DNA from 2 places in the Streptomyces sp. CNP082 genome. Region 1 is predicted to be linked to the other one. Evidence: predicted binding sites of a transcription regulator. Region 1 holds the regulator's gene; the other holds the start of a gene.
The links. Region 1 encodes HrcA, which represses chaperone genes, less so after heat shock. Its sites were predicted from a motif close to TTNGCACTCNGNNNNNCNGAGTGCNAA; they were not measured.

Region 1 (7,700 bases):
AACGGCAGCGTGTGCGCGGGCCCGCCGTCGGTCGGCACGGCGCGCGCCCAGGTGCGGCGCAGCGAGTACTGGCCGTGGGTGGTCAGCGCCAGCACGTCGCCGTCGGGCGTCCAGCCGCGTACGGAGGTCTTGCCGCTGCCCCAGTACGTCAGCCGCACGGGCGCGCCGCCGTCGACGGGCGCGGTGAGGACCTCCGGGTCGCCGTCGCGGGTGGAGGTCCAGGCGACGCAGGTGCCGTCGGGGGCCAGGCGGGGGTGGTCGACCGGCATGTTGTCGGCGCTGACCCGCCAGGCCCGGCCGCCGTCGAGGGGCGCGGCCCAGACGTCGTCCTCCGCCGTGAAGGTGATCAAGTCGCCGTGCAGGTGCGGGAATCGCAGGTAAGCAGGCTGAGTCACGCGATCATCCCATCATGCGAAGGCGGCACTCACCACCGCTTTGCGGTGCGGTGTGACCTTCGTCCTGTAGTCGCTCTGTCCCGGAGTGGAACGAACCGGGACGTAAGCCCGAACTCCTTGGGAAATACCCGCGATCCCAGCGTACGGAACGTCAGGATCCGGGCGTAGGTGGCCTCTCGCCTCAGGACCACCGGCCGGTCGCCGCGAGCACCACCGCACCCGCCGCGGTGCCGGCGGTGGAGGTGCGCAGCACGGTCGGCCCCAGCCGGTACGCCCCGGCGCCCGCGCTCTCGAACGCGGCCAGCTCCTCCGGCGCGACCCCGCCCTCGGGGCCGACCACGAGCACGATCTCCCCCGCCCGCGGCAGCGCCGCCGCGGCCAGCGGCGCGGCGCCCTCCTCGTGCAGCACGGCGGTGAACGCCGCGCCCGCGAGCAGCGGCAGCAGCTCCTTCGTCGAGTGCAGCCCGGCGATCTCGGGGAAGCGCAGCCGGCGGGCCTGCTTGCCCGCCTCGCGGGCGGTGGCGCGCCACTTGGCCAGGGCCTTCTGCCCGCGCTCCGCGCGCCAGCGGGTCACGCAGCGGGCCGCCGCCCACGGCACCACCGCGTCCACGCCGGTCTCGGTCATAGTCTCGACGGCCAGCTCGCCGCGGTCGCCCTTCGGCAGCGCCTGCACGACGGTCAGCCGGGGGCTCGGCGCCGGCTCCTCGCGCACCTCGGCGCAGGTCACCAGCAGCCGGTCGCGGCCCTGTGCGCCGGCCACCGTGCCGTACGCGCCGCGCCCCGCGCCGTCGGTGAGGACGACGTCCTCGCCGGCCTGCAGCCGCCGTACGGACACCGCGTGCCGCCCCTCGGGCCCGGTCAGCGCCAGCACCGCGCCGGGGCGGGCCGCGTCCAGCACGGCGGCGTCGGCGACGAAGACCGGCGCGGTCACAGCACGCCCCCGGGGACATCGCCGGCGGGCTGGGTCGTCCCGGTGAGCGCTTCGGCCAGCTCCCGGGCCAGCAGCTCCACCAGCTCGGCGGCGGGCAGTTCGCGCGCCAGCCGGTAGCCCTGGCCGGCCCACAGCGCCATGCCCTGCGGGTCGCCGACGCGGGCGGCGGCGGCGCGCAGCGGGGAGGTCAGGTGGTGCAGTTGCGGGTAGGCGGCGGGGGCGTACGGGCCGTGTTCGCGTACGAACCGGTTGACCAGCCCGCGTGCGGGGCGGCCGGAGAAGGCGCGGGTCAGCTCCGTACGCGTGAACACCCCGCCGGTGACGGCCCGTTTGTGCACCGCACTGGCGCCGGACTCGGGGCAGACCAGGAACGCGGTGCCGAGCTGCGCGGCGGCGGCACCGGCCGAGAGCACCGCGGCGATCTGCCCGCCGCGCATCAGCCCGCCGGCGGCGATCACGGGGACGTCGACCGCCTCCAGCACCTCGGCGAGCAGCGTGAGCAGCCCGCGGCCCACGTCGTCGTCGCGCGGGTCGTTGCGGAAGCCGCCCTGGTGGCCGCCGGCTTCGACGCCCTGCACGCACACGGCGCCGGCGCCGGCGGCCTGCGCGCGGCGCGCCTCGACGACGTTGGTGACGGTCACGACGGTGTACGTGCCGGCGCGGGCGAAGGCGTCGAGCACGGCCGGCTCGGGGCAGCCGAAGGTGAACGACACCAGCGCCACCGGCTCGTCCAGGAGTATGGCCACCTTGGCGTCGAAGGCGTCTTCCGTGCCGGCCTCGGCGTCGCCCAGCCGGGTGCCGTACCACTCGGCCTCGCCGGCCAACTGCTCGGCGTACGCCTCGATCTGGGCGGGGTCCGGCGGCGCGGAGGGCTGGGGCATGAAGAGGTTGACGCCGAAGGGGCGGTCGGTGACGGCCCTCAGCTGGCGGATCTCCTCGTACATCGCCTCGGGGGTCTTGTACCCCGCGGCGAGGAACGCCAGGCCGCCGCCCTCCAGCACCCCGGCGGCGAGCTGCGGGCAGGATGCGCCACCGGCCATGGGCGCCTGCACGATCGGAAAGGTGAAGAGATCGTTCAGCTCGGTGGGCATGGCCTCATCCTGTCATGCAGGCCGGCCGTCGGCGGCCCCCGCCGGATCATGGAATGCGCACGTCTTCACGCACCGGGGACGCGTACGCCCGACCCGCCGCACCGGGGTCACCTCACCCGACGGGACCCCGGCGGCGACCAGTACGGCTAGCGTCCGCTCCAGGCGTCTTTCAGCCGCGAGAACAGCCCCTGCTGGCCCGGCTTGAACTGGCCCAGCGGACGCTCCTCGCCGCGCAGTTGGGCGAGCTGCCGCAGCAACCGCTCCTGCTCCGGGTCCAGCTTCTGCGGCGTCTCGACCTCGACGTGCACGACCAGGTCACCCCGGCCGCCGCCGCGCAGGTGCGTCACGCCGCGCTGGTGCAGCGGAATCGACTGCCCCGACTGCGTACCGGGACGGATGTCGACCTCTTCCAGGCCGTCGAGCGTCTCCAGATTGACCTTCGTGCCCAGCGAGGCCGCCGTCATCGGGATCGTCACCGTGCAGTGCAGATCGTCGCCGCGGCGCTGGAAGATCGGGTGCGGCAGCTCGCGGATCTCCACGTACAGGTCGCCCGCCGGGCCGCCGCCCGGGCCGACCTCGCCCTCGCCGGCGTGCTGGATGCGCGTGCCGGTGTCGACGCCCGCGGGGATCTTGACCGTCAGGGTGCGCCGCGAGCGCACCCGGCCGTCGCCCGCGCACTCGGGGCACGGGTTGGGCACGACCGTGCCGAAGCCCTGGCACTGGGGGCAGGGCCGGGAGGTCATGACCTGGCCGAGGAAGGACCGGGTGACCTGCGAGACCTCGCCGCGACCGCGGCACATGTCGCACGTCTGCGCCGACGTGCCGGGCGCCGCGCCCTCGCCGTTGCAGGTGCCGCAGACCACCGCGGTGTCGACCTGGATCTCCTTGGTGGCGCCGAACGCCGCCTCCTCCAGCTCGATTTCGAGCCGGATCATGGCGTCCTGGCCGCGGCGGGTGCGCGACCGCGGCCCGCGCTGGCCCGCGGTGCCGAAGAAGGCGTCCATGATGTCGGAGAGGTTGCCGAAGCCGCCGGCGCCGAAGCCGCCGGCCGCGGCGCCGTTCTGCGACAGCGGGTCGCCGCCGAGATCGTAGACCTGCTTCTTCTGCGGGTCCGAGAGCACCTCGTAAGCGGCGTTGATCTCCTTGAACCGCTCCTGGGTCTTCGGATCCGGGTTCACGTCCGGGTGCAGCTCGCGGGCGAGCCTGCGGAACGCCTTCTTGATCTCTTCCTGCGACGCGTCGCGTCCGACGCCGAGGACCGCGTAGTAGTCCGTGGCCACTTATGACTCCGCCAGGATCTGTCCGACGTACCGTGCCACTGCGCGTACCGCTCCCATCGTTCCGGGGTAGTCCATGCGGGTAGGTCCGACCACGCCGAGCTTGGCGACGGCTTCACCGGTGTCGCCGCCAGAACCGTATCCGACGGAGACGACCGAGGTGGAGGTGAGTCCCTCATGGTCGTTCTCGTGACCGATACGTACCCTCATGCCCGGCTCCTTCACCTCACCGAGCAGCCGCAGCAGCACCACCTGCTCCTCCAGCGCCTCCAGCACCGGCCGGATGGTGAGCGGGAAGTCGTGGTCGAAGCGGGTGAGGTTGGCGGTGCCGCCGATCATCAGCCGCTCCTCGGTCTCCTCCACCAGCGTCTCCAGCAGCACCGACAGCACGGTCTGCACCGTGCCGCGGTCGTCCGCAGGGAAGGACTCGGCGAGGTCGGCCACCAGCCGCGGCACGTCGCTGAACCGGCGGGCGACGACCCGGCTGTTGAGCCGGGCGCGCAGGTCGGCGAGGGACTCCTCGCCGAACGGCGCCGGGCAGTCGATGAGGCGCTGCTCGACGCGGCCGGTGTCCGTGATGAGCACGAGCATGACGCGCGCGGGGGCGAGTTGGAGCAGCTCGACGTGGCGCACGGTCGAGCGGGTCAGCGACGGGTACTGCACCACCGCCACCTGCCGCGTCAACTGCGCGAGCAGCCGCACCGTGCGCCCCACGACGTCGTCGAGGTCGACGGCGCCGGACAGGAAGTTCTGGATGGCCCGCCGCTCGGGCGCGCTCAGCGGCTTGACGTCGGCGAGCTTGTCGACGAACAGCCGGTAGCCCTTGTCGGTGGGGATGCGGCCGGCGCTGGTGTGCGGCTGGGCGATGAACCCCTCGTCCTCCAGGGCGGCCATGTCGTTACGCACCGTGGCCGGGGAGACACCCAGGCGGTGCCGCTCGGTGAGCGCCTTGGAGCCGACCGGCTCCTCCGTGCCCACGTAGTCCTGCACGATGGCGCGCAGCACTTCGAGCCGGCGCTCGCTGAGCATGCTGCCCACCTCCGCACTCATCGGTCCCGTCCGGTCGTTCTGCCGCTGGCACTCGACGGCGGGGAGTGCCAGGGTTCCGGGCCAGTGTACGGCCGGGTACGGCAGCTCAGGCAAGGCGACCGGTCACGGTATAGCGTCGGGGCATGAGTGGCGGTTGGGAAGAGCTCGCGCCGGACGTCGTACGGCGCCGCCTGCCCCGCTGGGACGCGACCGCGGGGGCGGTGGGCGGCGCGGAAGGCGTGCTGCTCGTGGACACGGGCGCCTCGCTCAGGGAGGGCGCGGAGCTGCGGCAGGCCGTACGGGACCGCTTCGGCCGCCCCGTGACCCGTATCGCGCTCACGCATCCGCACTTCGACCACGTGCTCGGCACCGCCGCCTTCGCCGGCGCCGAGGTCTACGGCCCCGCGGGCATGGCGGCGCTGCTCCGCGGGCCGGGCCGGGACGAGCTGCGCGCGGACGCTGTACGCCACGGCCTGGACCGGGACGCGGCGGCGGAGGCCGCCGACGTGCTGGTCGCCCCGCGGCACGCGGTGTCCGGCACGTACCCGCTGGACCTCGGGGGCGGCCGGGAGGTGCTGCTCGCCGAGCTGGGCGCGGCGCACTCGTCGCACGACATGGCGGTGTACGTCCCGGGCCGGCCGGCCGTCGTGTTCTGCGGCGACCTGGTGGAGGAGTCGGGCCCCCCGCAGGCGGGCCGGGACGCGGACCCGGCGCGGTGGCCCGCGGCGCTGGACCGGCTGCTGGCGCTGGGCGGGGACGAGGCGGTGTACGTCCCGGGGCACGGCGCGGCGGTCGGCGCGGACTTCGTCCGGGCCCAACGCGACGAGCTGGCGCGGGGCTTGCCGTAGCACCTTCTTGTCGTAGTCTCGCCCCGTGCGCCGCTACGACACCGACCTCACGCCCCCCTGGAAGAAGCCGCAGCAGCCCGCCCCCGAGGTGCCGGCCGACCCGGACCTCGTGGTGGAGGAGGTGACCACGGGATTCTGCGGCGCGGTCATCCGCACGGAGAAGACCGCCGAGGGCCGGACGGTGACCCTGGAGGACCGCTTCGGCAAGCACCGGGTCTTCCCGCTCACCCCCCGCGGCTTCATGATCGACGGCAAGCCGGTCACCCTCGTACCCCCCGGCCGCACCCCCCGCCCGTCGGGCCCCCTGCTCTCCGCCTCCGGCTCGATCGCCGTCCGCGACCACACCCCGCGAGTGGCCCGCGCCGGCCGCATCTATGTCGAGGGCCGCCACGACGCGGAGCTGGTGGAGCGTGTCTGGGGCCACGACCTGCGGGTCGAGGGCGTGGTGGTGGAGTACCTGGAGGGCGTGGACGACCTCCCGTCGGTCGTCGCCTCCTTCGCCCCGGGCCCGGACGCCCGCCTGGGGGTGCTGGTGGACCACCTGGTGCCGGGCACGAAGGAGTGGCGCATCGCGGAGAGCGTGACCAGCGCCCACGCGCTGGTGGTGGGCCACCCGTACGTGGACGTCTGGGAGGCGGTCAAGCCCTCGTCGGTGGGCATCGCGGCGTGGCCGAAGGTCCCGAGGGGCGAGGACTGGAAGACGGGCGTCTGCCACGCACTGGGCTGGCCCAGGGACACGGGCGCGGCGTGGCGCCGCATCCTGGGTTCGGTACGGACGTACCGGGACCTGGAGCCGGCGCTGCTGGGGCGGGTGGAGGAGCTGATCGACTTCGTGACGGCCCCGGGGACGTGAGGGGACGGGGCGGGGTCCGGGCGGGGTCCGGACCGGGGGTCCCAGGCGGGGTCCGGGGCGCAGCCCCGCCGGGGGTCCGGGGCGCAGCCCCGAGCGGGTCCGGGGCGCAGCCCCGCGGGGTCCGGGGCGCAGCCCCGCCGGGGGTCTCGGGGGCGGAGCCCCCGAGTTTCGGGAAGGGGCGGGGACGGGGAACACCCCTTCACTCCGCGACCCGCCCCCGTAGCACCAGCGCCGAACGCGCGTACCGCCGCAACCCCCGCCCCCCGCCACACCCCCCGGCACGCACCGCGGGGAAATCGGGCCGTAACTCGCAGTAACACCCCCCTGATTCGGCCCAAACCGACCCCCGAAAGCCGACTTTCGCCCCGCGGCATGCAGCCCGCCGCCCCCGGGCCCGCAACTCGTGGCAACGCGTCAGCAGCAAGGCGTCAGCGATCTGATCCGAAGAAATCCCCGCCCTATGCTGGCGAGTGGAGGGCACACCACGTCGAACGGGGGTTGCCTCATGGGCGACGACAGCTCAACCGGAGCCCGGCTGCGCGGCTTTCGCCGCCGCCGCGGCTGGACGCAGGAACAGCTCGCCGAGGCCGCCGGGTTGAGCCCAGGCGTGGTCAAGAAGATCGAGCGCGGCGGGACCGCACGCGTGGAGACCTACCACGCCCTTGCCCGCGCGCTGAGGGTCAAGACCTCCGCGTTGTTCGAGCCAGCCGGGCCGCGGCAGAACCCGCACGCGGACGACGCCAACCTGGACCTGCTCCCCCTGCGGCGCGCGATCTCCCCGCCGGTGACCCTCTCGGGTCGCCCCCGGCTCGACGCCGCCACCGAGGAACCCGACCTCAAGCGGCTACGGGCAACCGCCACCGCCGTCGCGCTGGCCTACCACCGCGACCACTACCCGCGTGTCGCGGAGTTGCTGCCAGAGCTGATCCGCTCCGCCCACACGGCCGTCGGCCACTTCGGCAGCGGCGCCGAACGGGACGCGGCCCTGGCCCTGCGCTCCGAGGCCCTGCAACTCGCCGGCCGCTACCTGACCCAGGTCCGCGCCTACGACCTGGCGCACATGGCACTGCGCGACGCCGTGCGCGACGCGGCCCGGATCGGCGACCGGCTCAACGCCGCGTCCGCCGTCATCGGCCAGGCGTGGATCCTGCTGCGGCAGGCCCGCTTCGACGAGGCCGAACGGCTCGCAGCGGACACCGCCGACGAGGTGGAGCCGCGGATCTCCCGGGCCTCCCGCGAGCAGTTGGCTGCGTGGGGATGGCTGCTGCTGCGCGCC
Region 2 (7,700 bases), on a different contig from region 1:
CCGGCCCGACACCATCGCCAAGTCCCTGGCCATCGGCAATCCGGCCGACGGTCCGTACGTGCTGGACATCGCGCGCCGTACCGGCGGCGCGGTGGCGGACGTCACGGACGCCGAGGTCGTCGACGCGGTCAAGCTGCTGGCCCGTACCGAGGGGGTCTTCGCGGAGACGGCGGGCGGGGTGACGTTCGGCGTGCTGGCGAAGCTCGTCGCGGACGGCCGGATCGACCCGGCCGAGACCACCGTCGCGATCAACACCGGCGACGGTCTGAAGACCCTCGACGCGGTCGCCCCGTCCACGGGGCCGAGCGCGATCATTCGTCCCACACTCGACTCCTTCCGAGAGGCCGGCCTCGCATCATGAGCGTGAACGTCCGAATTCCGACCATCCTCCGTACGTATACCGACGGGCGGGCAGAGGTGAGCGCCGAGGGCGCGACTCTGGCCGAGGTGATCGAAGACCTGGAGAAGAACCACCGCGGCATCGCCGGCCGGGTGCTGGATGATCAAGGCAAGCTGCGCCGGTTCGTGAACGTCTACGTGAACGATGACGACGTCCGCTTCGCCGATGGCCTGCAGACTCCCACTCCGGAGGGGGCCGGCATCTCGATCATCCCGGCGGTCGCCGGGGGCTGTTGAACCCTGCTGTCGTGTGCGCGGCCCCACCGATCCGGAGTGGGGCCGTTCGCATGTCCGTACACGCGATAGGGTTGGGGCGTTCCCCCCTCGTGGCCCATGCTCCATGCATATGAGAACGCGACAAGTTCCCTGCAAATGCGGAGAGTTAATTGTCGTGATGGTGAGTTATGCCCTGCCCGAGTTGTCAGGGAATGGCGGATATTGATGGGAAAAATGCCGATCGAGCGTCCGCAGAATTCTCGTCCGATTGACCTGTTGCACTGGGCATCTGTGCGGATACATTCAGCCGCGGTCGACGCGTTCCGGCACACGCCCCGGCGTGTATCCGGGGGTGAGGTCTGACCCGGGTCCGCGGAGTGCGGTCCTGTGTAAGGGCCAGCAATAGGGGAGTTTGGAATGGCTCAGGGCACCGTCAAGTGGTTCAACGCGGAGAAGGGGTACGGCTTCATCGCGGTCGACGGTGGTGCGGATGTCTTCGTCCACTACAGCGCGATTCAGATGGACGGATACCGCACCCTCGAGGAAGGCCAGCGGGTCGAGTTCGAGATCTCGCAGGGCCAGAAGGGGCCGCAGGCAGACATGGTCCGCGTCAGCGGCTGAGCGCCGGGCATCGACCACGGACGACTCGCGAGAGGCCCGCACTCCCCCGGGGGTGCGGGCCCTCTGCTGTCCGCGTGCCGGCCCGCTCCGCCCGCGTGCCCGCGCCTCGCGCCTGTCCGTGCCTCGCGCCCGTCCGTGCCTCTCGCGTGTCTGCTCCTCCCCGCTCCTCCCCGCTCCTCCCTGCTCCGGTTCCGCTCTGGTCGTGAGGTAAGTACCCCGATGCCGCTTGCACTCACAGGGGGCGAGTGCTAATCATTGGCGTTAGCACTCTCCGTGTGAGAGTGACAGAAGGGACCGGTTCGGTGAGGTCCGTACGCCGGGTGGGAGGGAACCACACGGATCGCGGACCGTCCGTCGCGGGCGCCAGCGCGGTCCGGACACAGACCACCCCCCTGTCCGGGAGGACTCAACACAATGGCCAAGACCATCGCGTTCGACGAGGAGGCGCGGCGCGGCCTTGAGCGCGGCATGAACCAGCTCGCCGACGCCGTCCGCGTCACCCTCGGCCCCAAGGGCCGGAACGTCGTCCTCGAGAAGAAGTGGGGCGCCCCCACGATCACGAACGACGGTGTCTCCATCGCCAAGGAGATCGAGCTCGAGGACCCGTACGAGAAGATCGGCGCCGAGCTGGTCAAGGAGGTCGCGAAGAAGACGGACGACGTCGCCGGTGACGGCACGACGACCGCGACCGTCCTGGCCCAGGCCCTGGTCAAGGAGGGTCTGCGCAACGTGGCCGCCGGCGCCAACCCGATGGCGCTGAAGCGCGGCATCGAGAAGGCCACCGAGGCCGTCTCCGCCGCCCTGCTGGAGCAGGCCAAGGACGTGGAGACCAAGGAGCAGATCGCCTCCACCGCCTCCATCTCCGCCGGCGACACCCAGATCGGCGAGCTGATCGCCGAGGCCATGGACAAGGTCGGCAAGGAAGGCGTCATCACCGTCGAGGAATCGCAGACCTTCGGTCTTGAGCTGGAGCTCACCGAGGGCATGCGCTTCGACAAGGGCTACATCTCGGCCTACTTCGCCACCGACATGGAGCGCATGGAGGCGGAGCTCGAGGACCCGTACATCCTCATCGCCAACTCCAAGATCAGCGCGGTCAAGGACCTGCTGCCGCTCCTGGAGAAGGTCATGCAGTCGGGCAAGCCGCTGCTGATCATCGCCGAGGACGTCGAGGGCGAGGCCCTGTCCACCCTCGTGGTGAACAAGATCCGCGGCACCTTCAAGTCCGTCGCCGTCAAGGCCCCGGGCTTCGGCGACCGCCGCAAGGCCATGCTCGGTGACATCGCCATCCTCACCGGTGGCCAGGTCATCTCCGAGGAGGTCGGGCTCAAGCTGGAGAGCGCCACCCTCGACCTGCTGGGCCGCGCCCGCAAGGTCGTCATCACCAAGGACGAGACCACCATCGTCGACGGTGCCGGCGACAGCGACCAGGTCCAGGGCCGGGTCAACCAGATCCGTGCCGAGATCGACGCCAGCGACTCCGACTACGACCGCGAGAAGCTGCAGGAGCGGCTCGCCAAGCTGGCCGGCGGCGTGGCCGTCATCAAGGCCGGCGCCGCGACCGAGGTCGAGCTGAAGGAGCGCAAGCACCGCATCGAGGACGCCGTGCGCAACGCGAAGGCGGCCGTCGAGGAGGGCATCGTCGCCGGCGGCGGCGTGGCCCTGCTGCAGGCCGGCCACGTCTTCGAGAAGCTGGAGCTCCAGGGCGACGAGGCCACCGGCGCCTCCGCGGTGAAGCTGGCCCTGGAGGCCCCGCTGAAGCAGATCGCGGTCAACGCCGGCCTCGAGGGCGGCGTCGTGGTGGAGAAGGTGCGCAACCTGACCGCCGGTCACGGGCTCAACGCCGCCAGCGGCGAGTACGTCGACATGATCGCCGAGGGCATCCTCGACCCGGCCAAGGTGACCCGCTCCGCGCTGCAGAACGCGGCGTCGATCGCGGGCCTGTTCCTCACCACCGAGGCCGTCGTCGCCGACAAGCCGGAGAAGGAGAAGGCCGCGGCCGGGGGCGGTATGCCCGGCGGCGACATGGACTTCTGATCCGGGTCGTCCGCGGACGAACCGACGAACCGAGGGCGGCACCCCGAACGGGGTGCCGCCTTCGGGCGCGTGAGGCGTGTGCCCTCGGGCGCGTGGGACCTGTCGCTCCGGGCTGCGGGTCGGCTCCGCGGGGCGTGGCGCTGGGGCGCGTCGGCTCCGCGGGACGGGTCAGCTCCGCGGGAGCGTGGCGCTGGCGCGTGTCAGCCCTGCGGGGCGTGTCGGCTCCGCGGGCGGGTCAGTCCCGCGGGGAGGCAGGTCAGCTCACGTCGGTGGCGGCCTTCAGAGCCACCCGCAGGTGGCCGTGTGAGGCGTCGAGCAGCCGCTCCGCCGTGCTGCCGTCCACACCGCCGAGGATGGCGAGGATCGCGTTCTTCACCTCGCCGTGGGTCTCGGCGAGGGCGGCCTCCACCTCCTCGTCGCCCGCGCCCGTCGCCAGCGCGACGATGCGCCGCGAACGGGCCTGCAGCTTCTCGTTGGACGCGCGCACGTCGACCATCAGGTTCCCGTACGTCTTGCCGAGGCGGATCATCGTGATCGTCGACAGCATGTTGAGCACGAGCTTCTGCGCCGTGCCCGCCTTCAGCCGCGTGGAGCCGGCGATCAGCTCGGGGCCCACGACGACCTCGATGCGGTGGTGCGCCGCCGCGCACAGCGGCGAACCCGCGTTGCAGGACAGCCCGATCGTCAGCGCCCCCTGCCCGCGCGCGTACGTCACTGCGCCGACGGCGTACGGCGTGCGGCCGGAGGCGGAGATGCCGACGACCGTGTCGTCGGACCCCAGCTCCGCCGCCCGAAGGTCGGCCGCGGCCAGCTCCCTGCTGTCCTCCGCGCCTTCCGTGGAGGTGCGGAGCGCCGTGTCCCCGCCGGCGATCAAGCCGACGACCTGTGCGGGATCGGTGTTGAACGTCGGCGGGCACTCGCTGGCGTCCAGCACCCCGAGTCTGCCCGCGGTGCCGGCGCCCAGGTAGAACAGCCGGCCGCCGCGGGACATGCGCTCGGCGGTGGCGTCGATGGCGGCGGCGATCTGCGGCAGTTGGGTGGCGACCGCGCCCGGTACCCCGCTGTCCTCCTCGTTCATGATTCTGGCGATCTCCAGGCTGGAGAGACGATCGATCTCTGCCAGCTCAGGACGGAACGCCTCGGTGGTCAGGTTTTCCAGCTCCCGGCGGATGTCGGCTGAGGGAGAGGGCATGTCGGGGCGGCTCTTTCCATACGGTGCGTGGCGCGCGGTGGGCGGTGCGCGCACGCGGAGGTGGGTCGGTCACGGCGGCTTGCCTGGTGCGGTCGCCGGCGGTCGGACTGCCGTCGCGGGCGACCGGCGCGCGATGCGCGCCCGGCCGCCGGGCGGCGCCGGCGTCGTACGGCGGTGCGGTGGGACGCCGGCCGTCGGACGCCCGCGGGGACGTCGTCGGGCAGGCCGGTGCGGGGGGTGGTGCCTGGGGTGGTGCGGGGTGGTGCGTACCCGCGGGCGGGTGATGCCCGCGGGTGGTCCGTGTGCGGTGCGTGGTGCGTGAGCGGTCTGCGGTGCGTGAGCGGTCTGTGGTGCGTAAGGGGTACGTGGTGCGTAAGGGATACGTGGTGCGCGAGCGGTGGGTGGCGCATGGGCGGTGCGTGGTGCGGGTGGTGCGGGTGGTGCGGTGGACGCCTCCGGCGCCCGGGACACGTCCCGTACGCCCGGAACATCCGACCCGTCCGGCATGCTCGACCCGTCCGGCGCATTCGGCCCGTCCGGGACCTCCGGCGCGTCCGGTGCCGCGGGTGGGGGCCGCGCCGCCTGGGCGGAGGGCGGGTCGCCGGTGCATCGGTCGTCGTCGGGTGTCGCCGGGCGGTGTCAGGACCGCGGGCGGAGCGGGCTGTGCCGGTGGGCCAGCGCCTCGTACGAGGCGGCGAGCGCCGGGGCGGCCCGTTCGTACGTCCGCTGGGCCACGCCTATGAACAGGCAGTCCACGACCAGCAGTTGGCCCGTCCTGCTGGACATGGCCGCCGGCCGCAGCTCGCTCTCGCGGCCCGTGGACGTGGTGAGTATGTGATCGGCATACGACGCGACGGGGCCGTCCGGGCGGCCGGTGATCGCCACTGTGGTCGCCCCGTGGTCGAAGGCGACCCGCAGCGGCTCGATCACGTCGACCGTGCGGCCCGAGTGCGTGATCGCGATGGCCACGTCGCCCGCGCGCAGTTGGACGGCGTTGGTCACGGCCAGGTGCGGGTCGGGCGAGGCGTGCGCCACGACGCCGATCCGCAGCAGCTTCTGGACCAGGTCCTGCCCCACGAGGTTGGAGGCCCCGATGCCGTACACGTCGATACGCCGGGCGGCGGCCATGGCGGCGATCGCCGCCTCCAACTGCACGGGGTCGAGCCCGGCCGCGGTGTCCGCCAGCGCCTGCTGCTCGTCCCGCGCGAGCTTGGCGACGACGTCGGCCATCGAATCGTCCACCGCTATGTCCGCGGTGACCGCCGGCGCCCGCCCGGCCTCCTGCTGAGCCGCCGCCGCGGCGAGGGCCAGCCGCAGGTCGCGATACCCGGGATAGCCGAGCAGCCGCGCCGTTCGCACGACCGTGGCCTCCGACGTGCCGGTGCGCTCCGCGAGGCCGGTGACGGTGAGCGCGGCGCAGCCGGCCGGGTCCCCGGCGACGGCCTCGGCGACGCGCTGCATGGAGCGCGTCATGGACGGCGCGACCGTGCGCACCTTGGCCGCGAGAGCGGCGGGCGCGGGCGGCGTGGGCCCGGTCGGGGTGTCGGGGGTGAAAGTTTCCTTCACGCTGTAGCTCACATCCGAAAGATATTTTCGCGGCGGAGTGTGAGTCAACCCCCCGTGGCGGCCCTGTGGAAAACCCCCTCCGGTGCGGTGCGCCCGCCGCCCCGGCGGCGGCCCCGGCTGTGGACCCGGCCGCGGACCCGGCCGCGGACCCGGCTGCGGGCCCGGCAGACCGGGTGCCGGCTGCGGGACAATGGGCGCATGGAGCACCAAGGGCTGGAGCAGGCGCTGCACCGCGCACGCGCGCTGATCCTCGCCGACCTCAGCGCCGCCGACGTGGCCGAACCGGACGTGGTCACCTTCGTCGAAGACGCCGTGGTGCACCGCCGCTGGTGGGTGGAGCAGTGGCCGGAGGGGGCGGCGTACCTCGACGGCCTGGTGGCCCAGGACGTCCAGGACGCGCTCCTGGAGAAGTACGGCAGGTGGCCGCTGTGCCCCGTCTGCCACGACGTCGACTCCGCGGGCCCCCACGCGCTGGACATCGAACCGGAGCTGGGCCCGGACCCGCGGTGGGTGTGCGGCAGAACGGGCACGGCGGTGGCCCCGGTGGGCCGCCTGCGCGCGGGCGGCGGCGCGGGGTGACGATCTACGTAGACCCACCGACCTGGCCGGGGCACGGGCGGCTCTGGTCGCACCTGGTGAGCGACGAGTCGTACGAGGAACTGCACGCCTTCGCGGAGGCGATGGGGGTACCGCGGAGGGCGTTCGACGGCGACCACTACGACATCCCGTCGACGCGGTACGAGGACGCGGTGCGGCGGGGAGCGGTGGAGGTGGGGTCGAAGGAGCTGCTCCGGCGGCTGGTGGAGGGAGGCTTGCGGAGGCGGGGGAGGGGGACGGGGGCGGGTTGAGATATCCCCGCGTGTGCGGGGAGCACATGGAAATGGGGATGCTGAGAGGTCTGAGCCAGGGACCATCCCCGCGTGTGCGGGGAGCACCTGGTGGGGGCTTTCGCGTGTTCGGATCTTGTGGGACCATCCCCGCGTGTGCGGGGAGCACAAGTCCGTGCTCCACCCCGGGCAGCCCGAGTCGGGACCATCCCCGCGTGTGCGGGGAGCACTCTTGCTGACCAGGGTGTTTGTCCTGTGCCGCCCCTGGAACTTACCACTTTCACGGATTCCGGCATGCGGGGCGAAGATGGCGAATTCGTGATGAGGTGCGTGAATTTGGCGCACAGCGGCCCACCCAGCCGGCATACGCATGCGCCTACTCACCCGGGCACCTCGCAGCGCGAACGCCCACACATCCCCGCTGCGCCTCGATGCGAGACACCGTCAGACCACCCCCTGACCGCTCAGTTGACGATAGTGCGGTACCAACGTGACGTCCTCACGGGCCGTCAGCCAGCCGAGGGCGAGCACGATCGGCAGCGGCGCGCTGATGAACAGCCTGGTGACGATGCCGGATTGGCCAATTTCCTCGGCCCACGCGGTACGGGCGGCCTGCCAGGTCTGGTGGATGTGGGCGGCGACCGTCTCGAAGACCTCGCGGGTCTCCGTGAGGGTCCCCGCGGCCTCGACGACGGTGTGGGCGCCGCAGGGGTGGTTGTCGGGAGGGACGTACCCGGTGTGGCGGTGGTCTGCGGATCGCCGGGTTTCGCCGCTGGTGGCGACGAACTGGGCGTCCTCGATCATTGAACTCGGCGGGGTGAGCCGGACAATCAGCGCCAGCC

Region 2: a site for HrcA is predicted at 1,498-1,524, ahead of groL (chaperonin GroEL). Genes of this name have one in related genera too.

Annotation. Positions count from the first base shown of each region.
Region 1 is NZ_JCANSZ010000008.1:61,384-69,083, reverse strand. Features, by position in the region: gene B124_RS09830 (S41 family peptidase) at 1-395, opposite strand, end outside; gene B124_RS09825 (16S rRNA (uracil(1498)-N(3))-methyltransferase) at 577-1,326, opposite strand; gene B124_RS09820 (nitronate monooxygenase) at 1,323-2,417, opposite strand; gene dnaJ (molecular chaperone DnaJ) at 2,564-3,697, opposite strand; gene hrcA (heat-inducible transcriptional repressor HrcA) at 3,698-4,723, opposite strand; gene B124_RS09805 (MBL fold metallo-hydrolase) at 4,867-5,571, shown strand; gene B124_RS09800 (DUF3097 domain-containing protein) at 5,597-6,424, shown strand; gene B124_RS09795 (helix-turn-helix domain-containing protein) at 6,930-7,700, shown strand, end outside.
Region 2 is NZ_JCANSZ010000017.1:66,760-74,459, reverse strand. Features, by position in the region: gene thrC (threonine synthase) at 1-361, shown strand, start outside; gene B124_RS16260 (MoaD/ThiS family protein) at 358-636, shown strand; gene B124_RS16255 (cold-shock protein) at 1,033-1,236, shown strand; gene groL (chaperonin GroEL) at 1,651-3,273, shown strand; gene murQ (N-acetylmuramic acid 6-phosphate etherase) at 3,530-4,465, opposite strand; gene B124_RS16240 (MurR/RpiR family transcriptional regulator) at 5,105-6,043, opposite strand; gene B124_RS16235 (DUF8819 family protein) at 6,230-6,610, shown strand; gene B124_RS16230 (DUF4031 domain-containing protein) at 6,607-6,879, shown strand; gene B124_RS16225 (hypothetical protein) at 7,303-7,700, opposite strand, start outside.